DNA from 2 places in the Priestia sp. Y58 genome. Region 1 is predicted to be linked to the other one. Evidence: a T-box and tRNA genes for the amino acid it is inferred to sense, from the RefSeq annotation. Region 1 holds a T-box; the other holds one or more tRNA genes.
The links. A T-box is a leader RNA that pairs with one kind of tRNA and senses whether it is charged. The one in region 1 lies ahead of pheS (phenylalanine--tRNA ligase subunit alpha), so its partner is inferred to be a tRNA-Phe.
Positions count from the first base shown of each region.

Region 2: it encodes a tRNA-Phe, which carries the amino acid that the T-box ahead of pheS (phenylalanine--tRNA ligase subunit alpha) is inferred to sense. The anticodon was not compared.

Region 1 covers NZ_JAKWFL010000001.1:946,215-953,313, reverse strand. Annotated here, with positions in the region: gene rplT (50S ribosomal protein L20) at 1-282, shown strand, start outside; gene MMB68_RS05020 (DUF1294 domain-containing protein) at 343-603, shown strand; gene MMB68_RS05015 (hypothetical protein) at 622-999, opposite strand; gene MMB68_RS05010 (dUTP diphosphatase) at 1,132-1,620, shown strand; gene MMB68_RS05005 (M42 family metallopeptidase) at 1,698-2,783, shown strand; gene sspI (small acid-soluble spore protein SspI) at 2,840-3,046, opposite strand; gene MMB68_RS04995 (TrmH family RNA methyltransferase) at 3,187-3,951, shown strand; T-box leader at 4,000-4,235, shown strand; gene pheS (phenylalanine--tRNA ligase subunit alpha) at 4,290-5,324, shown strand; gene pheT (phenylalanine--tRNA ligase subunit beta) at 5,338-7,099, shown strand, end outside.
Region 2 covers NZ_JAKWFL010000006.1:338,331-345,429, forward strand. Annotated here, with positions in the region: gene walK (cell wall metabolism sensor histidine kinase WalK) at 1-1,754, opposite strand, end outside; gene yycF (response regulator YycF) at 1,761-2,468, opposite strand; tRNA gene MMB68_RS19715 (tRNA-Phe) at 2,731-2,803, opposite strand; tRNA gene MMB68_RS19720 (tRNA-Asp) at 2,808-2,883, opposite strand; tRNA gene MMB68_RS19725 (tRNA-Glu) at 2,919-2,990, opposite strand; tRNA gene MMB68_RS19730 (tRNA-Lys) at 3,006-3,078, opposite strand; gene MMB68_RS19735 (adenylosuccinate synthase) at 3,247-4,533, opposite strand; gene dnaB (replicative DNA helicase) at 4,721-6,085, opposite strand; gene rplI (50S ribosomal protein L9) at 6,201-6,650, opposite strand; gene MMB68_RS19750 (DHH family phosphoesterase) at 6,647-7,099, opposite strand, start outside.

The DNA.
Region 1 (7,099 bases):
TCGAAGCATAGATTATATAAAGTTGCTAATCAGCAAGTTATGAAATCTCACATGTATGCTTATCGTGACCGTCGTCAGAAAAAACGTGACTTCCGTAAATTATGGATCACACGTATTAATGCAGCTGCTCGTATGAACGGTCTTTCTTACAGCCGTTTAATGCACGGTTTAAAATTAGCAGGTATTGAAGTTAACCGCAAAATGCTTGCTGACTTAGCTGTAGCTGATGAAAAAGCATTTGCTGAATTAGCAACTGCTGCTAAAAAAGGCTTAGATAAGTAATGAATATAAAGTCTCGTCATCTTTGGATGATGAGGCTTTTTTGCTATCGGAGGACATATCATGAATGAACTGCTGCTTACCTATTTTATTATTATTAATATCGTAGGGGTAGGAATGATGTATAGAGACAAACAAAAAGCGAAAAGACATGAGTGGAGAATTGCCGAAAGCACACTGTGGACGGTAGCTGCTGTCGGAGGAGCCATTGGAGGACTGATTGGTATGTATTGCTATCGTCATAAAACGAAGCACACATCGTTTAAAGTAGGTTTTCCTATTCTTGCTGCTCTTGACTTACTTTTCTTTTTTGTTATCAGCTGAGCACAAATGATTTTGTGCTCAGTGTAAAAATTCTCGAACGGGGCTTTTCCAGCGAATAGGAGCATTTGGATACATGTCGTGTACGTGGCTTTCCAGCAGCTTGAAATCTTGTTTTTGCAGTTCATGTAATCGAGATGGATCTGTTAACACCATTGTAATTGACAAAGATTCTGGTTCATTGGGATTGCTGTATTTTTCTCCTTCAAATAAAATACCTTTATACGTTAGTAGAAAATTTTTGCGGATATTCGTTTTTTCGTCAACGACAAAAAATTGCTGATGTTCCTGAGCTGCTACAAGCTTCCGCTTTGGACTGCGAAAATGCTGAACCAGCTTTAATAGCGTGTAAGCAACAAGCGCGAAAATGAACACGCGAACGATAACAATAACAAACATAACGCTCCCTCCTTTACAAGGCACAGTTTTCTTACTTTACGTTCGAGTTTCTAAAAAGTTTCATGATTTTTGATATAATTTCTTTATTGGTTTAAAAAGAGGAAGATATACATAATTACAGGAGTGATTACATTGAATTTACAACAGCTATTTACCATGCAGCGCCAGCTGGATCAGCATATAGAGGACAAGCATGAGCTTCATAAGGAAAACTTGGTTCCGAGAAAGCTTTTAGCAATGCTTGTCGAAATCGGAGAGCTGGCAAACGAAACGCGCTGCTTCAAATTTTGGAGCGTCAAACCTCCCGCTGAAGACGCTGTTATTTTAGAAGAATTTGTGGACGGCGTACATTTTATCCTTTCTTTAGGTATTGAAAAAGGATACGATGATTTAACTGAGTTACCAAATGCAAAAGCAAGCGATTCAAAAACAGCACAATTTTTACAGGTATTTGCACAAGTTGCTGCTTTCGAGCAGGATCAGTCGAAAGAAAACTATGTGGACATGTTTGTATCTTACATGACGCTTGGCGATATGTTTGGTTTTTCCGCTGAACATATTGAAGAAGCATACATCTCAAAAAATGAAGTGAATTTTAAGCGTCAAGAACAAGGATACTAGAAATAAAGGGATGGGAAATTTTACTTCAACCTCTTTTTAGCTATAATAGAGGTATACATATGAAAGGGGTAATCCATATGACAAAGTTAGATGAAACATTGACAATGCTTAAAGCACTAACAGATGCAAAAGGAATTCCTGGAAATGAGCGTGAACCGCGTGAGGTTATGAAGAAATATATTGCACCTTATGCAGATGAAGTAACGACGGATGGTCTAGGCAGTTTGATTGCGAAAAAGGTGGGCAATGAACAAGGGCCTAAAATTATGGTAGCCGGTCATTTGGATGAAGTCGGTTTTATGGTGACTCAAATTGATGAACGCGGCTTTATTCGTTTTCAAACGGTAGGCGGATGGTGGTCTCAAGTTATGCTTGCTCAACGCGTAACCATCGTTACATCTAAAGGAGAGGTAACGGGGATTATTGGCTCAAAGCCTCCTCATATCCTGCCTCCAGAAGTTCGTAAAAAGCCAGTTGACATTAAAGATATGTTCATCGATATTGGTGCTTCTAGCAGAGAAGAAGTAGCGGAGTGGGGAGTGAAACCTGGTGATCAGGTTGTGCCTTATTTCGAATTTACGGTTATGAACAACGAAAAGATGCTGCTAGCGAAAGCCTGGGATAACCGTATTGGCTGTGCAATTGCTATCGATGTATTAAAAGCTTTAAAAAATGAAAAACATGAAAATGTTGTGTATGGTGTAGGAACGGTGCAAGAAGAAGTTGGACTCCGAGGTGCAAAAACATCCGCTAACTTTATTGAACCGGATATTGCATTTGCTGTTGATGTCGGTATCGCTGGAGATACACCTGGTGTTTCTGATAAAGAAGCATCTTCTAAAATGGGAGATGGTCCGCAAATCATTTTATATGATGCTTCCATGGTTTCTCATAAAGGACTTCGAGATACAGTGGTAGATGTGGCAGATGAATTAAATATTCCATATCAATTTGATGCAATCGCTGGAGGCGGTACGGACTCAGGTTCTATCCATATTTCAGCTAACGGGGTGCCAGCACTTTCAATTACGATCGCAACTCGTTATATCCATTCTCATGCAGCGATGCTTCATCGTAATGATTATGAAAATGCAGTCAAATTAATTGCTGAAGTAATTAAACGCTTAGACCGTGATACGGTTAACGCAATTACGTATAATTAAAAAAAGCTCATTCTCCTAGGAGAATGAGCTTTTTGCTGTACAGAGGAAAAGGCTATTTATTTTAAACCGTTTTCAAGCGTTGTCAGAATTTCTTCTTTTTCTGATTCTGGAGACTTTTCCCAAAGCACCTCAAATAAAACACCAAGTCCAGGGAGCATTTTTTCTTCGCCGCTTTGAATAGCGTCAGAAATTGTAGCTTCAAGCTCTTCTTTTGAGTTTCCTGAAACGTTTGCAATAACAGCATTTCGTAAATTAAGATCCATCATTTTCACCTCAGCTATCGTAAAGTTACCAATAGTTTTTGTTTTCTTTGCGATTTCTATGTACAATAAAGTGAAACTTATCTAATGATTATTGAGCAAAATGTAATCGAACTATTTATTTTTGTATAGATAAAGGAGTTATGTTTGTGAAACAAATTGATTCAGTTAAAAATCCGCAGGTAAAAGCGTGGAAAAAGCTGCATAATAAAAAAGACCGTGATAAGCAGGGCCTTTTTATGGTAGAAGGCTTTCATTTAGTCGAAGAGGCTATCAAAAATAAGGATTGCGTAAAGGAACTAATTATACGCGAATCGACCGAAGTGCCCGCACAGTGGAACATAGACGGTATCGAAATAACCGTTGTAAACGAAGCAATTAGTAAGTTATTATCTGACACAGAAACACCTCAAGGAATTATTGCCGTGTGTTTTCAAACAAAGCATGCGGAAATTATTCATACAGCGCAGAAAGTATTGCTTTTAGATGCGGTGCAAGATCCAGGTAACCTAGGCACCATTATCCGAACCGCTGATGCTGCCGGAGTGGAGGCTATTATTGTTGGAGAGGGCAGCGTGGATGTGTACAACCCAAAAGTCGTTCGTTCAACGCAAGGAGCGATTTTTCATCTTCCAATTGTAAAAGGTGATTTACTCGAAATAATTTCACTGTTAAAAGAAAGAGGAATAGCGATTTACGGTACGTCGCTACAAAATGGAAAGGTCTACACGCACATAAAACCTTCAAACGAATTTGCGCTGATTGTAGGAAATGAAGGAAACGGCGTAAGCGAGAAAGTGCTGGAACAAACGGATCAGAATCTGTACATTCCTATCTATGGAAAGAGCGAGTCGCTAAATGTTGCCATCGCTTCTGGAATCTTACTTTATTATTTACGCGGAATGTAGTTGCATCGAGAACGTGTTTTCACTATAATAATACAATAGTTACATATGTAAAAAACGATGAAAGAGAGCAGTAGCTTATGTCCGTTTATGCAGGGAGAAAATGCCGTGACTGAAAGCATTTTTATAAATGTAATAAGTGAATTCACCTCTTGAGTTGACACTTAGACCATCTTACCTAGATGTAAAGGTGTTCCGGAGATTCCGTTAACTTGAATGAAGTGAACTGTATACGTCTGCGTATATAGTTAACAAGGGTGGTAACGCGACTAATCCTCGTCCCTTTTTTGGGAGGAGGTTTTTTTATTTGTCATTTTTTACGTTAAAAGGAGGAATAAGTGATGAAAGAACGTTTACAAGAACTTCAACAAGAAGCAATTGCAAAAGTCGAAGCAGCAAGTGCTTTAAAAGAATTAAACGACGTACGCGTAGCTTATTTAGGAAAGAAAGGCCCTATCACAGAAGTACTTCGCGGTATGGGAAAACTTTCAGCTGAAGAGCGTCCTGTAATGGGAGCACTTGCAAATGAAGTGCGTGAAGCTATTGCATCTAAAATTGAAGAAAAACAAACGGCGTTAGAAGCAGCTGAGGTAGAGCGCAAACTTGCTTCAGAAACAATCGACGTAACGCTGCCAGGACGCCCTGTTAAAGCGGGTACGCATCACCCGCTAACAAGCGTGATTGAAGAAGTAGAAGATTTATTCTTAGGAATGGGCTATGAAGTAGCAGAAGGACCGGAAGTAGAGCAGGACTACTATAATTTCGAAGCGCTGAACTTGCCAAAAGGTCACCCAGCACGTGATATGCAAGATACGTTCTATATTACGGAAGAAACGCTTCTTCGCACGCATACATCAACTGTTCAAGCTCGTGTTATGAACAAGAATGAAGGCAAAGGACCTGTTAAAATTATTTGCCCGGGTAAAGTGTATCGCCGCGATGACGATGATGCTACGCATTCTCATCAATTCATGCAAATTGAAGGTCTTGTAGTAGACGAAAACATTCGTATGAGTGATTTAAAAGGCACGCTTGAAGTATTTGTGAAAAAGATGTTCGGTGCAGACCGTGAAATTCGTCTTCGTCCAAGTTTCTTCCCGTTCACTGAGCCGTCTGTAGAAGTAGACGTATCGTGTGCAAAATGTGGAGGTAAAGGATGTAATGTATGTAAACAAACAGGCTGGATTGAAATTTTAGGAGCCGGCATGGTTCATCCAAACGTTCTTGAAATGGCTGGATACGATTCAACTAAATATCGTGGTTTTGCTTTCGGAATCGGTGTAGAGCGTATTGCTATGTTAAAACACGGCGTGGATGATATTCGTCATTTCTATACAAATGATGTTCGTTTCTTAGATCAATTTAAACAAGTATAAAGGAGGGACTACGATGTTTGTATCTTATCGTTGGTTACAAGAGTATGTTGACTTATCAGGCGTAACGGCAGAAGAGTTAGCAGATAAAATCACAAAAAGTGGAATTGAAGTTGAAGGTGTAGAAAACTTAAATAAAGGCATCAGCGGAGTAGTAATTGGTCACGTTGTAGAACGTGAACAGCATCCAAATGCTGATAAATTAAGCCGCTGTCAAGTAGATCTTGGCGGAGGAGAAATCGTTCAAATCGTGTGCGGAGCACCGAACGTGGCACAAGGTCAAAAAGTAGCGGTTGCAAAAGTGGGAGCTGTACTTCCAGGTAACTTTAAAATCAAGCGTGCTAAGCTTCGCGGTGAAGAATCGAACGGTATGATTTGTTCTCTTCAAGAGCTTGGCATTGAAGGCAAGCTTGTGGCAAAAGATTATCAAGAAGGCATCTTCGTGTTCCCAAGCGATGCTGAAGTAGGAGCGGATGCACTAGATGCATTAAACTTAAACGATGAAGTATTAGAACTAGGGCTAACACCAAACCGTTCAGACTGCTTAAGTATGTTAGGTGTAGCGCATGAAGTGGCTGCTATTTTACGTCGTGAAGTGAAGTACCCGTCAGTAAACGTGCAAACGTCTGATGAGCAAGCAGCTGATTATATTTCCGTTAAAGTAGAGGCAAAAGAAGACAATCCCCTTTACGTAGCGCGCGTTGTGAAAAACGTAAAAATTGCTCCGTCACCATTATGGATGCAAACGCGTTTAATGGCAGCTGGTATTCGACCTCATAACAACGTTGTTGATATTACCAACTATATTTTGCTTGAATACGGCCAGCCGCTGCATGCTTTTGACTATGATCGTCTTGGTTCAAAGGAAATTGTTGTACGTCACGCGTCAGAAGGCGAGAAGTTTGTAACACTTGATGACCAAGAGCGCGTATTAAAAGGCAATCAGCTTGTCATTACAAACGGAAGTGAGCCGGTAGCTCTTGCAGGTGTAATGGGCGGAGCGAACTCCGAAGTAAAAGACGATACGGTAAATGTTCTCATTGAATCAGCTTACTTCAAAGGCTTAACGGTTCGCCAAGCTTCAAAAGACCACGGTCTTCGCAGTGAGGCAAGCGCTCGTTTTGAAAAAGGAATTGATCCTAACCGTACGCGTGTAGCTGCTGACCGCGCAGCAGAATTAATGGCTGAATACGCTTCAGGTGAAGTGGTAAGCGGTACTGTAGAAGTAGATACACTAACTGTGGAACCTGCTGTTGTAGCTGTGTCACTTGGACGTATTAACGATGTGCTTGGTACAGAGCTATCAATGGAAGAAGTACAAGACATTATGAACCGTCTTCAATTTGAAAACAAAGTGGAAGACGAAACCATTGTTGTAACAGTGCCAACTCGTCGAGGCGATATTACAATTGAAGAAGATATCGTCGAGGAAGTAGCGCGTATGTATGGCTATGACAACCTTCCTACAACACTTCCTGTAACAGTGGCAACTCCAGGGAAATTAACGGAGTATCAGCTTGGACGCCGTAAAGTTCGCCGTTTCTTAGAAGGTGCGGGACTAGCACAAACAACAACATATTCGTTAACGAGCGCTGAAAAAGCTACTCAGTTTGCACTAAATGCAACAAGTACAATTGGTTTAGCAATGCCGATGAGTGAAGATCGCAGCATCCTTCGTCAAAGCTTAGTGCCTCATTTGCTAGAAGCAGTGAAGCATAATAATGCTCGCCAATCGGATTCTATTGCACTATACGAAACAGGCTCAGTGTTCTTATCTA
Region 2 (7,099 bases), on a different contig from region 1:
CGCGTTCGTGCTTTATCTACACGATAGAAGCGTTCGAAAATTTTAGCTAAATTTGATTTTGGAATTCCCATACCTTGGTCTTTAATGCTCACAACAATTTCATGCGTATGCTGAGCAATTGAAAATGTAATGGTTCCGCCTTCAGGTGAATATTTTATTGCATTGGAAATAATGTTATCTAATACTTGTGTAATTTTATCTTGATCGATAGCGACATAGATTGCTTCATTTGGCAAGTCGCGCACGAACGAAATACCTTGTTCAATTGTCATTTCAAAGCGATCAATGATGTAATGATAGAACTTCACAAAATTGATTGGGTCACGACTAAATCGGTAGTCTTGGCTATCTAGCTTAGATAATTGAAGCAAGTCGTTAACGAGACGAATCATTCGTTCTGTTTCTGTTTGCGTTACATTTAAAAACGTTGGAGCTAAGTCCTTATCTTGCCATGCTCCGTCTGCAAGCGCATCTAAATAACTGCGCATCGTTGTTAACGGCGTACGCAATTCATGTGAAACATTTGCTACAAATTCTCGGCGATCTTGTTCAATTTTCTCCTGCTCTGTAATATCATGCAAGACAATGATAATTCCGTTAATAAAACCGGTCTCTTTTTGAATAGCAGAAATGGTAGCTCTTAAAATAAAAGGATCCGATTTTGTACTAAAGTCCAAAATTAATGACTCTTGATTAGCGAGCAAGCTTTCAAACGTATGCGTTTCTTCAAGATCTAATAGGGAAACAACTGGGTCAGATAAAACCGTTTCACGTGAAACATTTAGCATAGCTGCGGCTGGATCATTAATTAAAATTACTCTTCCCTTTCGATCCGTCGCAATAACGCCGTCCGTCATATGAGCTAATACTGAACTAAGCTTACGGCGCTCCCCTTCTGTAGTTGCCTGTGCTTCTTGAAGCTTTCTTGTTAAGTTGTTGAATGTGAGAGCTAGCTGACCAATTTCATCATATCCGTATACCTTAGCTTTTCTCGTAAAATTCCCTTTGGCCATCTCAAGTGCTTGTTTTCTCATTTCAGACATTGGACGAGTAATCGTCTGAGCTAAAAACACGCCTAAAACAGCTGTAATAAAAAGAGCAATTACCGTACCTGCTTTAAAGATCTGATTGATATTACTCATTTGATCGTAAACAGGCTCCATGGAAGCTGTTAAGTAAATAGCACCTAAGATTTCTTCGCTAGACTGAACTTTTCCATTTTTATTAGTTGAATTTGATTGACTGGCACCTACTTTATCCTGTAAACGAATAGGCTGTATCATAACTCTGATTCGCTGTCCGCTTTGATCAACAAATACATTATCAGAGTTCGTTCCTGCTAACAACGCATTTGTAATCGCCAAATCATTAGTCTTTTTACCTATGATCTGTTGAGGATTTGAGTTCGATGTAGCAATGATTCTTCTATTTTGGTCAATGACTCTTACTTCAGAGATGTCATTCATATCATTTGAAGCTAAATTGGGTCTTGAAGCAAAATCTCGTAAAATAGTCTTTAAGTCTTCCTCAAGAGTGGGTGAATCATCATCACGATTTTTCACCATTTCTTGTCCAATGTTATACGTCAGCAAGTCTGTCCGCTCTTGAAGAGACGTTCGAAAGTTGTTAACTAATTCTTTTTCTAATTGTCGTGCAAAATAGACCCCAATAATTTGCATCGCAATTAAAATGAGCAGCACATAAATCAATACAAACTTTAAATGAATAGATTGCAGGAGCCTTACTTTCTTCATCTAAAATTACTCCTGCTCTGGGCTGCGTAAATAATAGCCTACTCCACGTCTTGTTACAATCCACATTGGATGGCTTGGATTATCTTCAATTTTTTCACGTAATCTTCGAACTGTTACATCTACCGTACGCACATCACCAAAATAGTCATAGCCCCATACAGTTTGAAGCAAGTGTTCACGCGTCATAACTTGTCCAATGTGCTTCGCTAAATAATGCAGCAGCTCAAATTCACGATGAGTCAGTTCAATCGTTTCTCCGCGCTTAGACACGATATAAGCATCTGGGTGAATAACAAGTGCTCCAATTGTAATTTCATTCGTTTCGCTTTCTTCTGTTGGAACAGCTACTTGCTGATGTCTACGTAAATTAGCTTTTACACGTGCTAATAATTCACGCGTACTAAATGGCTTAGTTACATAATCATCTGCACCTAATTCTAGACCTAAAACTTTGTCAATTTCAGAGTCTTTTGCTGTTAACATGATAATTGGCATATCATATTTTTTGCGCACTTCTCGGCAAACTTCCATTCCATCTTTCTGAGGAAGCATAATATCTAATAAAATCATTTCAGGCTGTACTTCTTCCACTTTTTCAAGCGCTTCTACGCCATCATAAGCACAAAATACTTCGTAACCTTCTTTTTGCAAATTAAACTTTAAAATATCTGCAATCGGCTTTTCGTCATCTACGACTAAAATACGTTTATCCATGATCATCGTTCTCCTTTATTAGTTGAAGCAAAATATAAAAGATAGTATTCATACTGTTTGAATACCGTAGTTTTATTATACTTGATAACCCTTGAAACGTCACAAGTTCATCCTCTACTATACATGAAGATATATGATTTTCAACCACCTCTAAATACAAAAGTAATATATTACCACAAAAGAGATACAAAGCAAATAACGTTTTCTTTTAAATGTAAATAAAAGAAAAAAGCATGACTTTAAATAAAGTCATGCTTTTTGATGGCTCGGGACGGAATCGAACCGCCGACACAAGGATTTTCAGTCCTTTGCTCTACCAACTGAGCTACCGAGCCAAAATGGCGGTCCCGACGGGAATCGAACCCGCGATCTCCTGCGTGACAGGCAGGCATGTTAACCGCTACACCACGGGACCTCAGTCTATATGCTATGTATTAAAAATATTAAAAATGACCCGTACGGGATTCGAACCCGTGTTACCGCCGTGAAAGGGCGGTGTCTTAACCGCTTGACCAACGGGCCACGTTGTAACAAAAGTGAGCCATGAAGGACTCGAACCTTCGACCCTCTGATTAAAAGTCAGATGCTCTACCAACTGAGCTAATGGCTCATGTTATATCTCTTAGCGACGCTTATTATAATAACATGATATTTCATATGAATGCAATAGTTTTTTTAAAACTTTCTTTTTATTATTGAGCTTTTTTTAAAAATCTTGTTAACAAAGCACCAATTATAAATAAAAAAGGTTAGCTCACGAGGAGCTAACCTTTTTTATTTAGCTATATACACCACGTAATACATTTGTTTGTGTACGATCTGGACCTACAGAGAAAATAGATAAAGGAATACCTGTTAATTGAGACACGCGCTCTAAGTAGTGGCGAGCGTTATCAGGTAACTCATCTAATGTTTTCACACCCGTAATATCTTCTGTCCAACCTGGAAGCTCTTCATATACAGGTTCACATTCTGCAAGTGTTTTTAAGCTAGCAGGGAATTCTTCCATAACTTCCCCTTTATAACGGTAAGCTACACAAATCTTTAATGTCTCAATTCCCGTTAATACATCAATTGAGTTTAAAGATAAATCTGTGATTCCGCTAACGCGACGAGCATGACGTACAACTACACTGTCGAACCAACCTACACGGCGAGGACGACCAGTTGTTGTACCATATTCACGTCCTACTTCACGGATTTGATCACCGATTTCGTTTGTTAATTCAGTTGGGAAAGGACCGTCACCAACACGAGTTGTATACGCTTTTGATACACCTACAACGTGTTTGATTTTAGATGGACCTACACCCGAGCCAATTGTTACTCCACCCGCTACTGGGTTTGAAGATGTAACAAATGGATATGTTCCTTGGTCGATATCTAACATAACACCTTGTGCGCCTTCAAATAGTACACGACGTCCTTCGTCTAACGCATCATTTAATACTACTGATGTATCAACAACGTATTTTGCAACTTGTTGACCATACTCATAGTACTCATCTAAAATTTCTTCTAATGTAAAGCCTTCTACTTCATACATTTTTTCAAGAAGGCGATTTTTTTCTGCTAAGTTTTGTGTTAATTTTGCTTCAAATACTTCACGGTCTAGTAAATCGGCAATTCGAATACCGACACGTGCTGCTTTATCCATATAAGCTGGTCCAATACCTTTTTTCGTTGTACCAATCTTATTTTCACCTTTACGTTCTTCTTCAACTTCATCTAATTTTAAATGATATGGGAGAATCACATGAGCTCGGTTACTAATACGTAAGTTTTCTGTTGTTACACCGCGATCATGTAAGTATTTTAATTCTTGAACAAGCGCTTTTGGATCGACAACCATACCGTTTCCAATTACACACGTTTTGTCATTATAAAAAATACCTGAAGGAATTAAATGTAACTTATAAGTTTCACCATTAAACTTAATTGTGTGACCTGCATTGTTCCCACCTTGGTAACGTGCAATCACTTCTGCATTTTCTGATAGGAAGTCTGTAATCTTCCCTTTTCCTTCATCTCCCCATTGTGTTCCTACTACAACGACTGAAGACATATCTTAAGCACCTCCGCTTAGTAAGCAACAGCTCACTACGACATAATTTAACCATGGATAAGTGTATCAATTTATCACACTAAAGTCAATTAAATCCGAACGATTTAACAAAAGTTATTACAAATATATCGTATTTTGCGGAACGAATGCGATAACAATAAAATAAAACCTCTCATATTGAGAGGTTTTATGCACCAGGCGGCACTCCTGCGTCATCAAAGCGCCGCTCGAGATTAACGAATTTATTGTATTCTTTTACAAAGGCAAGCTGTACGGTTCCAACTGGACCGTTACGCTGCTTGGCTATAATAATCTCGATAATATTTTGATTTTCTGTGTCTTTTTCATAATAGTCTTCACGATATAAGAAAGCTACGATATCGGCGTCCTGCTCAATACTTCCGGATTCACGGATATCAGACATCATCGGTCGCTTATCTTGTCTCTGCTCTACGCCACGGGAAAGCTGCGATAAGGCAATAACAGGAACTTCTAATTCACGGGCTAAAGCTTTTAACGCACGTGAAATTTCAGATACTTCCTGCTGTCGGTTTTCTCCGCTTCGCCCATTACCTTGAATAAGCTGTAAGTAGTCAATTAAAATCATCCCAAGTCCGCCTTCTTGTTTCAAGCGACGACACTTAGAACGAATTTCACCTACTCGAATACCCGGTGTATCATCAATATAAATCCCTGCATTGGACAAAGATCCCATTGCCATCGTGAGCTTTCCCCAGTCATCGGCTGTAAGCGAGCCTGTACGCAGCCTTTGTGCATCAATATTTCCTTCGGCACACAGCATCCTCATAACAAGCTGCTGAGCACCCATCTCTAAACTGAATATTGCTACGTTCTCATCCGTTTTCGTTGCAACGTTTTGCGCAATATTTAAGGCAAAAGCCGTTTTACCTACCGATGGACGGGCCGCTACAATGATTAAATCATTTCGCTGGAACCCTGCTGTCATTCTATCTAAATCACTAAACCCGGTTGGGATACCCGTAATGTCACCTTTTCGATTGTGAAGAACTTCGATATCATCGTACGTTTGTACAAGTACATCTTTGATATTTTGAAACACACCGCTGTTTTTACGCTGTGCTACTTCTAAAATGTTTTTTTCCGCTTCATTTAATAAAACTTCCACTTCGTCTTCCCTTGCATATCCTTCTGAAGCAATATGCGTTGCAGTACGAATTAAACGGCGTAAAATCGACTTTTCTTCTACAATTTTACCGTAATACTCTACGTTTGCAGCCGTTGGAACAGAGTTAGCTAAATCACTTAAATACGATACGCCGCCAACTTCTTCTAAGATTTTTTGGTCAGCTAATTCAGACGTTACCGTTACCAAATCAACCGGTTCACCTTGGTCAGAAAGTTTCAGCATACATGTAAAGATTTTCTGGTGCGATGCCCGGTAAAAATCTTCAGGTATTAGCAGTTCAGATGCTAAGGTTAAAGAAGAAGGCTCTAAGAAAATGGCCCCTAATAGCGCTTGCTCTGCTTCAATATTCTGAGGCGGAAGACGATCAGCAAAAAGATCACTCATATTTCTATGCCCCTCTTATATTCTTTCGTATTTTCTTTCATCATAAATGTTGGCGCGAACAAATACAAGTCCGCGCCAACCCTTTATATTATTTACCTATTTTTCAATCGTACGTTTATTTTAGTTCAGTCACGTGTACCTTTACCGTAGCCGTTACTTCCGGATGTAATTTAACCGGTACATTTGTGTAGCCTAATGCGCGAATTGCATCATTTAATTCAATTTTACGCTTATCTACTTTAATGTTGTGCTTTTTCTTTAATTCTTCAGCAATTTGTTTGCTTGTGATAGAACCGAATAAACGGCCGCCTTCACCAGATTTTGCTTTTAATTCAACTGTTAGTTCTTCAAGAGTTGCTTTTAACTCTTTGTTTGCTTGAAGTTCTGCAGCTGCATCTTTTTGCTCTCTATTTTTTTGTGCTTCTAATACCTTCACATTACCGCCTGTAGCTTCAACAGCATAACCATTTTTTAATAAGAAGTTATGTGCGTAACCATCTGAAACATTTTTCACTTCACCTTTTTTACCTTTTCCTTTTACATCTTTTAAGAAAATTACTTTCATGATTTTTTACCTCCATCTAAGTACTCATCAATTGCTTGTTTAAGCCGTTCTTCAGCTTCATCCAAACTAATGTCTTGGAGCTGAGTAGCAGCATTCGTTAAGTGGCCTCCGCCTTGGAGACTTTCCATAATAACTTGTACATTGATATCTCCAAGCGATCTAGCACTAATACCAATTAGATTATCCCGCCGCTTAGAAATAACAAACGAAGCAACCACTCCGCTGATTGAAAGCAGCGTATCTGCAGCTTGCGCAATTAACACTTGATCATACATTTTGTTTGGTTCGGCTCGTGAAATGGCAATACCTGCTGTATAAATCTCTGCATGTTCAATAAAGCGTGCTCGCTGTACATATTGCGTAATATCTTCTTTTAAAAACTTTTGAACAAGAACCGTATCTGCGCCTTGAGAACGTAAAAAGGACGCTGCATCAAACGTACGAGATCC